2 linked regions of the Marichromatium purpuratum 984 genome follow. Each later gene encodes a partner of the first gene's protein in a complex. Links are inferred from orthologs where the notes say so. Each region holds a gene or a part of one and is shown on either strand. Other genes may lie near its edges. The genes, in order: MARPU_RS08905 and smc.

Region 1 (3,165 bases):
GCTCGAGCTCACGCGAGGGGTGCATCAGCCGGTTGGCCAGCTCGCCATCGGTGGTGAACAGGATCAGCCCGGAGGTGTTGATGTCGAGCCGCCCGACGGCGATCCAGCGCCCCTGCTTGGGACGTGGCAGCCGACGGAACACCGTGGCGCGCTCCTCGGGGTCGCGCCGGGTGACCACCTCGCCTTCGGGCTTGTGGTAGACGATCACCTGGCGCTCGATGTCGCGCTGACGCTGCAGCCGCACGTCGCGCCCGTCGACGCGGATACGGTCGGCGCGGGTGGCGCGATCGCCGAGCGTGGCCAGCTCGCCGTTGACGCGCACCCGCCCGGCAGTGATCCAGCCCTCGATCTCGCGGCGCGAACCGAGACCGGCCTCGGCGAGCAGCTTCTGCAGCCGCACCGGCTCTTCCTGTGGCACCCGAGGACCCGGGCGTCGGTCATTCTTCATCGTTGTGTTGCTCCGGGACCGCACGCGCGGTCTCCTGGGACGTGGAATGGGGTTGGGGCGGCGCCTCGAGCGCCAGCTCCTCGTTGAACAATAGCTCCGGTTCGCGGATCTCGGCCAAGGGCGGCAGCTCGTTGAGCGAGCGCAGCCCGAAGTAGTCGAGAAAGCGTCGGGTGGTGGCATAGAGCGCCGGCCGACCGGGGACGTCGCGATGCCCCACCACCCGCACCCACTCGCGCTCGAGCAGGGTACGGATGATGTTGGTGCTGACCGAGACGCCGCGGATCTCCTCGATCTCGCCCCGGGTGATCGGCTGACGATAGACGATCAGCGCCAGGGTCTCGAGCAGCGCGCGCGAGTAACGCGGCGCGCGCTCCTCCCACAGCCGCCCGACCCAGGGGGCGAGTTCGGCGCGCACCTGCACGCGCCAGCCGCTGGCGACCTCGACCAGGGCGATGCCGCGCTCGGCATAGTCCTCGGCAAGCTCGACCAGGACGCGATCGAGCGCCCCGCGCGCGGGGCGCTCGTGGTCCTCGAACAGTTGCAGCAACCGCTCGCTGCTCACCGGGGCATCGGCGGCGAACAGCGCCGCCTCGACGATCTGTTTAAGCCGCTGTGGCGTCATCGTGTTCCTGGCTCTCGTCGGCGCCGCTGTCGCGCAGCCGGACGTGGATCGGGGCGAAGGGCTCGGGCTGGACCAGCTCCAGGGTCGCGCTCTTGACCAGCTCGAGCACCGCGAGGAAGGTCACCACCGCGCCGGCGCGGCCCTCGGTGAGATCGAACAGCTCGGTGAAGCGGCGGAAACCACCGCCACCGAGCCGTTCGAGCACCATCGACATGCGCTCGCGCAGCGACAGCGACTCACGCTCGACCCGGTGACTGACATAGAGATCGGCCCGTGCCAGCACCGCGCGCAGCGCGCCGATCAGCTCGTCGAGTTCGACCGGCGGCGGCAACCGACGGATCTCGGTCGGCGGCAGCTCGGCGGCAACCGGGAAGAGGTCGCGCTCGAGTCGCGGCAGGGCATCGATCGCCTGCGCGGCGCGCTTGAAACGCTCGTACTCGAGCAACCGGCGCACCAGCTCGGCGCGCGGGTCGAGGTCGCCCTCCTCGTCCTCGGCGGCGACCGGGCGTGGCAGCAGCATGCGCGACTTGATCTCGGCGAGCATCGCAGCCATCAGCAGATACTCAGCGGCGAGTTCCAGACGCAGCTCGCTCATCAGCTCGACGTACTCCATGTACTGCGCGGTGATGTCGGCGATGGGGATGTCGAGGATGTCGAGGTTCTGACGCTTGATCAGATAGAGCAGCAGGTCGAGCGGTCCCTCGAAGGTCTCGAGAAAGACCTCCAGCGCGTCGGGCGGGATGTAGAGATCCTGCGGCAGCGTCAAGACCGGCGTCCCCCGGATCAGGGCGAGGGGCGCACCCGCCTCCCCGCCACCCTCAGCGGGCAGCGGGGCAGACGAGACGCCCGTACGCGGACACGCCTCTCCTGCTCGATCCATGGTCATCCGATCGACGTGCGCGCTGGCGCGTGACCGGGGGCGGTTCAGACCATCACCAGCGACATCGCGTGACGGACCTCCTCGAGAGTCTCGCGGGCGACGTCACGCGCCTTCTCGCAACCCTCGTTGAGGATGCTGCGCACCAGCTCGGGCTGGGCGGCAAACTCCTCGGCACGGGCCTGGATCGGCTTCAATTCGGCACAGACGGCATCGATTACCGGCTGCTTGCACTCGATGCAACCGATCCCGGCCGAACGGCAGCCCTGTTGCACCCAATCGCAGACCGCTGGGTCGGAATAGACCTGGTGGAACTGCCACACCGGACATTTCTCCGGGTCGCCCGGATCGGTACGGCGCACCCGCGCCGGATCGGTGGGCATGGTGCGCATCGCCTTCTCGACCTCCTCGGGACGGTCGCGCAGCGAGATGGTGTTGCCATAGGACTTGGACATCTTCTGTCCGTCCAGCCCCGGCATCCGCGAGGCCTTGGTCAGCAGCGGCTGGGGCTCGGGGAGGATCTCGCGACCACCGCCCTCGAGATAGCCGAACAGCCGCTCGCGATCGGCCATGGTGATGTTGGCCTGGCCCTCGAGCAGCGCGCGCGCCACCTCCAGCGCCTCCTGATCGCCCTGCTCCTGGTAGGCGCGGCGGAGCTTGTCGAACAGCTTGCCGTTCTTCTTGCCCATCTTGCGCCGCGCCGCCTCGGCCTTCTCCTCGAAGTCGGGCTCGCGACCATAGATGTGGTTGAAGCGGCGCGCCACCTCGCGCGTCAGTTCGACGTGAGCGATCTGGTCCTCGCCGACCGGGATCTGTCCGGCCTTGTAGATGAGGATGTCGGCGCTCTGCAACAGCGGGTAACCGAGGAAGCCATAGGTGGCCAGGTCGAGTTCCTTGAGCCGTTCCTGCTGGTCTTTGTAGGTCGGCACCCGCTCGAGCCAGCCCAGCGGGGTGATCATCGACAGCAGCAGGTGCAGCTCGGCGTGCTCGGGCACCCGTGACTGCACGAACATGGTCGCGGCACCAGGGGTGACCCCGGCGGCCAACCAGTCGATCGCCATCTCCCAGATGTTGGCCGGGATCGCGGTGGGATCCTCATAGGCTGTGGTCAACGCATGCCAGTCGGCGATGAAGAAGTAGCAATCGTACTCGTGCTGGAGTTCAACCCAGTTCTTGAGCACGCCGTGATAATGGCCGAGATGGAGTCGACCGGTCGGG
Region 2 (4,330 bases), 1.5 Mb from region 1 along the record:
TCGACCTGTGGCTGACCCTGGCAGCGTCGCCGGCGGATGCGCGAGCGCTGCTCGACGAGGGCGATCCGCCGAGCCTGGTCAGCGGTGATCGGGTCAACCGGCGTTGGGGCGAGGATGCGCGCTTTCTCATCGAGTGGGCGGCGCGCCGCCCCGAGGTCGACCGTCTGTTCGTCAATCCGGCGATCAAGCGCGCGCTCTGTGACGCCACCGGTGGCGCCGACTGGCTGCGCAAGGTACGGCCGTGGTGGGGACACGACGCCCACACGCACGTGCGTCTGGCCTGCCCGGAGGACAGCCCGGCCTGCGAGCCGCAGTCGCCGATCCCGGCGGGGCCGGGCTGTGGCGCCGAACTCGACTGGTGGTTCAGCGCCGAGGCGCGCAGCCCGGGCAGTGGGCGACGCGTCGCCGAGCCGACCCCGCCGGCGGCCTGCGCGCGGCTGTTGAACGCCCCCTGAGCCGGTCCGCCCGATGACGCGCCAGCCCACTGGTCATGCGGGCTCGGCGCGTTTCGCTGTACCCGTTGCATGGCTTCCGGTATGTTTCTCGCATGCGTCTCGAAAAGATCAAACTCGCCGGCTTCAAGTCCTTCGTCGACCCCACCAGCGTCGCCTTCCCCAGCAACCTCGTCGGGGTGGTCGGCCCCAACGGCTGTGGCAAGTCCAATGTGATCGATGCGGTGCGCTGGGTGATGGGCGAGAGTTCGGCGAAGATGCTGCGCGGCGAGTCGATGGCCGACGTCATCTTCAACGGCAGCACCGGGCGCAAGCCGGTGGGCACGGCGAGCATCGAGCTGGTGTTCGACAACAGTGACGGTCGCGCCGGCGGCGAGTACGCGCGCTTTGCGCAGATCTCGGTCAAGCGTCAGGTCACCCGCGACGGCCAGTCGACCTACTTCCTCAACGGCGCGCGCTGTCGTCGGCGCGACATCCAGGACCTCTTCCTCGGCACCGGCCTGGGGCCGCGCTCCTACGCCATCATCGAGCAGGGGATGATCTCGCGGATCATCGAGGCCCGTCCCGAGGACCTGCGTCTGTTCCTTGAGGAGGCCGCCGGCATCTCCAAGTACAAGGAGCGCCGCCGCGAGACCGAGAACCGGATGCGCCACACCCGCGAGAACCTGGAGCGGCTCGACGACCTGCGCGAGGAGGTCGGCAAGCAGCTCGAACACCTCGAACGCCAGGCCGCCACCGCCGAGAAGTACACCCGGCTCAAGGCCGAAGAGCGTCAGCTCGGGCTCGAGCTCAAGGCGCTGCGCTGGCGCGCGCTGGCCACCGAGATCGCCACCGACGATCGGCACATCGCCGAGGCCGAGACCGGTGCCGAGGGCCATCTCGCCGAGCAGCGCCGGATCGAGTCCGAACTCGAGCAGCGGCGCGCGGCACGCGCCGAGGCCGGCGAGTCCTTCAACAAGGTTCAGGAGCGGTTCTACGCGGTGGGCGCCGAGATCGCCCGCACCGAGCAGGCGATCGAGTTCGCCAGCCAGGCGCGCGCGCGCACCGAGTCCGAGCTGGCGCGGCTCGACCAGGAACAGGGCGACGCCGCGCGTCATCTCGAACGCGATCGCGCCCGTCTGGTCGAGCTGGAGCAGGCGCTCGCCGCCGACGAGCCCGAGTTGGCCCGCGCCGAGCAGGCGCTCGCCGAGGTCGCCGGCTCGGTGATGACCGCCGAGGAGCAGTTGCGGTCGTGGGAGGCGGAGTGGGACCGCTTCAACCGCGAGGCGGCGCAGCCGGCCGAGCAGGCACAGGTCGAGCGCGCGCGGATCAATGCCATCGAGCAGCGGATCGAACGCGATCGCGAACGGCGGCGCCGGATCGAGGAGGAGGTCTCGCGGCTGCGCTCGGCCGACGTCCACGAGCGCATCGAGGTGCTGGAGGAGCAGGAAGAGGTCTGTCTGGCGCGGATCGACGACTTCGAGCAGCGCCAGCACACCCACGCCGAGACGCTCGCCGAGCACGACCGGGCGCTGCGCACGCTCGCCGCCGAACTCGACCAGGTCCGCACCGAGTTGCAGCAGACCAAGGGTCGCCACGCCTCGCTGCTGGCCTTGCAGGAAGCTTCTCTGGCCGAGTCCGCAGGGGGCGACTGGCTCGCCGGGCGCGGACTGGCCGACGCGCCGCGGCTGCTCGACGGTCTGGAGGTCGAGCCGGGCTGGGAGCGAGCGGTCGAGTGCGTGCTCGGCGAGCGGCTCGGCGCGCTCGGCTGTGATCACCCGGAGCGGCATCTCATCGCACCTGCCGCCGTGCCCTCGGGGGTGATGCTGTTTGACAGCGCCGCCACCTCGACGGCGGCGGTTGGCGAGACTCTGGCCGCCCGGGTGCGCGGCAGCGGTCCGCTCGACGCGCTGCTTGTCGGCGTGCTGGCCGCCGAAGGGGTGGAGCAGGCGCTCGCCGATCGCGCGCGACTCGCCGCGGGCGAGTACTGGGTGACCCGTGAGGGGTTTCGCGTCGGTCGCGACTGGTGGCGCGCGCCACCGACCGACGATGACGGCGTGCTGGCGCGCGCCGAGGCGGTCCGCGGTCTCGAGCAGCAGATCGAAACGCTGGAGGCGCGCGAACAGGTGCTGCTCGAGGACGACGAGCAGCGTCGCGCCGCGCGCGCCGAGGCCGAGCAGGTTCGCGCCGCGACCGCTGCCACCCTCGCCGAGTATCAGCGCGAGCTGTCCACGCTGCGCTCCGAGCTGGCCGGGCTGCGCACCCGTGACGAGCACCAGCGTGCCCGTCTGCAGGCGCTCGCCGAGGAGCGGACCGAACTCGAGGAGCAGCGCGCCGAGGCGCTGCTGGAGATGGAGGACCGGCGCGAGCGCTTGCACGACCTGCTCGCCGAGGTCGACGCCCTGGCCGAGCGGCGCGAGTCGCTCGACGGCGAGCGCGAGCGGCTGCGCGCGGTGGTCGCCGAGGGGCGCGAGCGCGAGCGTGGCTGTCGCGAACAGGCACAGACGCTGCGGGTACGGGTCGAGTCCAACCGCACCGCGCAGACCGCCACCCGTCACAGCCTAGACCGCGCCGAGGAGCGCGGCGCCCAGCTCGCCGAGCGGCGCGAGACCCTGCTCGACAGCCTGGAGGCGGGGGTCGAGCCGCTGGCCGAGCAGCGCGAGCGGTTGGAGGAGCAGCTCGAACTGCGCGTCGAGATCGAGGCCCGACTGGGCGAGGCGCGCGCCCGGGTCGAAACCCTCGAGGCCGAGCAGCGCGCGCTCGAACAGGCGCGCCAACGCCTCGAACAGCTGCTCGCCGGCGCCCATCAGGGGCTCGACGCGCTACGTCTGGCACGCCAGGAGCGGCTGGTGCGCCAGCGCACCCTGGAGGAGCAGCTCGCCGAGTCCGCGGCCAGCGCCCCGACGCTGCTCGAGGGTCTCGACCCCGAGGCCACCGAGGAGGTCTGGCAGCAACGCCTGACCCAGACCGGCAATCGCATCCAGCGGCTCGGCGCGATCAACCTCGCCGCCATCGACGAGTTCAAGGAGCAGTCGCAGCGCAAGACCTATCTCGACGCCCAGCATGCCGACATCTCCGACTCGCTCGAGACCCTGGAGCAGGCGATCCGCAAGATCGACCGCGAGACCCGCACCCGCTTCAAGGCGACCTACGAGCAGGTCAACAGCGGTTTCCAGGCCATCTTCCCGCGGCTGTTCGGCGGCGGTCACGCCTATCTGGAGCTGACCGACGACGACCTGCTGGAGACCGGGGTGAGCGTGATGGCACGCCCGCCGGGCAAGCGCAACTCCAGCATCCACCTGCTCTCCGGCGGCGAGAAGGCGCTCACCGCGGTGGCCCTGGTGTTCGCCATCTTCGAGTTGAACCCGGCGCCTTTCTGCATGCTCGATGAGGTCGACGCCCCGCTCGACGACGCCAACGTCGGGCGCTTCTGCGAGCTGGTGCGCTCGATGTCCGACCGGGTGCAGTTCATCTTCATCAGCCACAACAAGGTGACCATGGAGATCGCCGACCACCTGCTCGGCGTCACCATGCACGAGCCCGGCGTCTCGCGCCTGGTCGCCGTCGACGTCGATGAGGCGGTGCGCCTGGCGGCGGTGTGAGGGCGAGCGACCAGCGACCAAGGGATTGAACCGCCAAGGCGCGAAGGACGCAAAGAAAAGTCCATGCTTACCGCTTCAGCACTGGCGCCAATCCCCGCTGGTGGCTGCTTGCTGGTAGCTGATCACTTTGTTCATCCTTTGCGCCCTTTGTGTCTTTGCGGTTCACCGTTACTGATCGCGCTCGCGCGGCGCTGCTCCTCTACAGCGCCGGGCCTCGGCATTGTTATACTCATGCGCACGAAAACGCGGGTCTGGGGCCGAGTCGCGCCTTGGTCGCCCGCTGGAATCCCGCGCCTC

Evidence for each region.
Region 2: the proteins of MARPU_RS08905 (region 1) and smc are in contact, whole or in part, in a crystal structure (PDB 3ZGX), measured with the Bacillus subtilis proteins. The link is inferred for Marichromatium purpuratum 984 from one-to-one orthologs.

Annotation. Positions count from the first base shown.
Region 1 is NZ_CP007031.1:2,019,726-2,022,890, forward strand. The notes cover bases 1-2,861. They hold MARPU_RS08905 (segregation and condensation protein A), read right to left. Parts: upstream 1,951-2,861; coding sequence 1,051-1,950; downstream 1-1,050. Other genes in these bases: rluB (23S rRNA pseudouridine(2605) synthase RluB), read right to left, coding at 1-448; scpB (SMC-Scp complex subunit ScpB), read right to left, coding at 438-1,070; MARPU_RS08910 (tryptophan--tRNA ligase), read right to left, coding at 1,995-2,861. Outside these bases: more of MARPU_RS08910, read right to left, coding at 2,862-3,165. UniProt on the Bacillus subtilis protein: Participates in chromosomal partition during cell division. May act via the formation of a condensin-like complex containing Smc and ScpB that pull DNA away from mid-cell into both cell halves.
Region 2 is NZ_CP007031.1:483,576-487,905, forward strand. Bases 208-4,233 are described here. They hold smc (chromosome segregation protein SMC), read left to right. Parts: upstream 208-547; coding sequence 548-4,033; downstream 4,034-4,233. Other genes in these bases: mepA (penicillin-insensitive murein endopeptidase), read left to right, coding at 208-455. In the rest of the region: more of mepA, read left to right, coding at 1-207. UniProt on the Bacillus subtilis protein: Required for chromosome condensation and partitioning.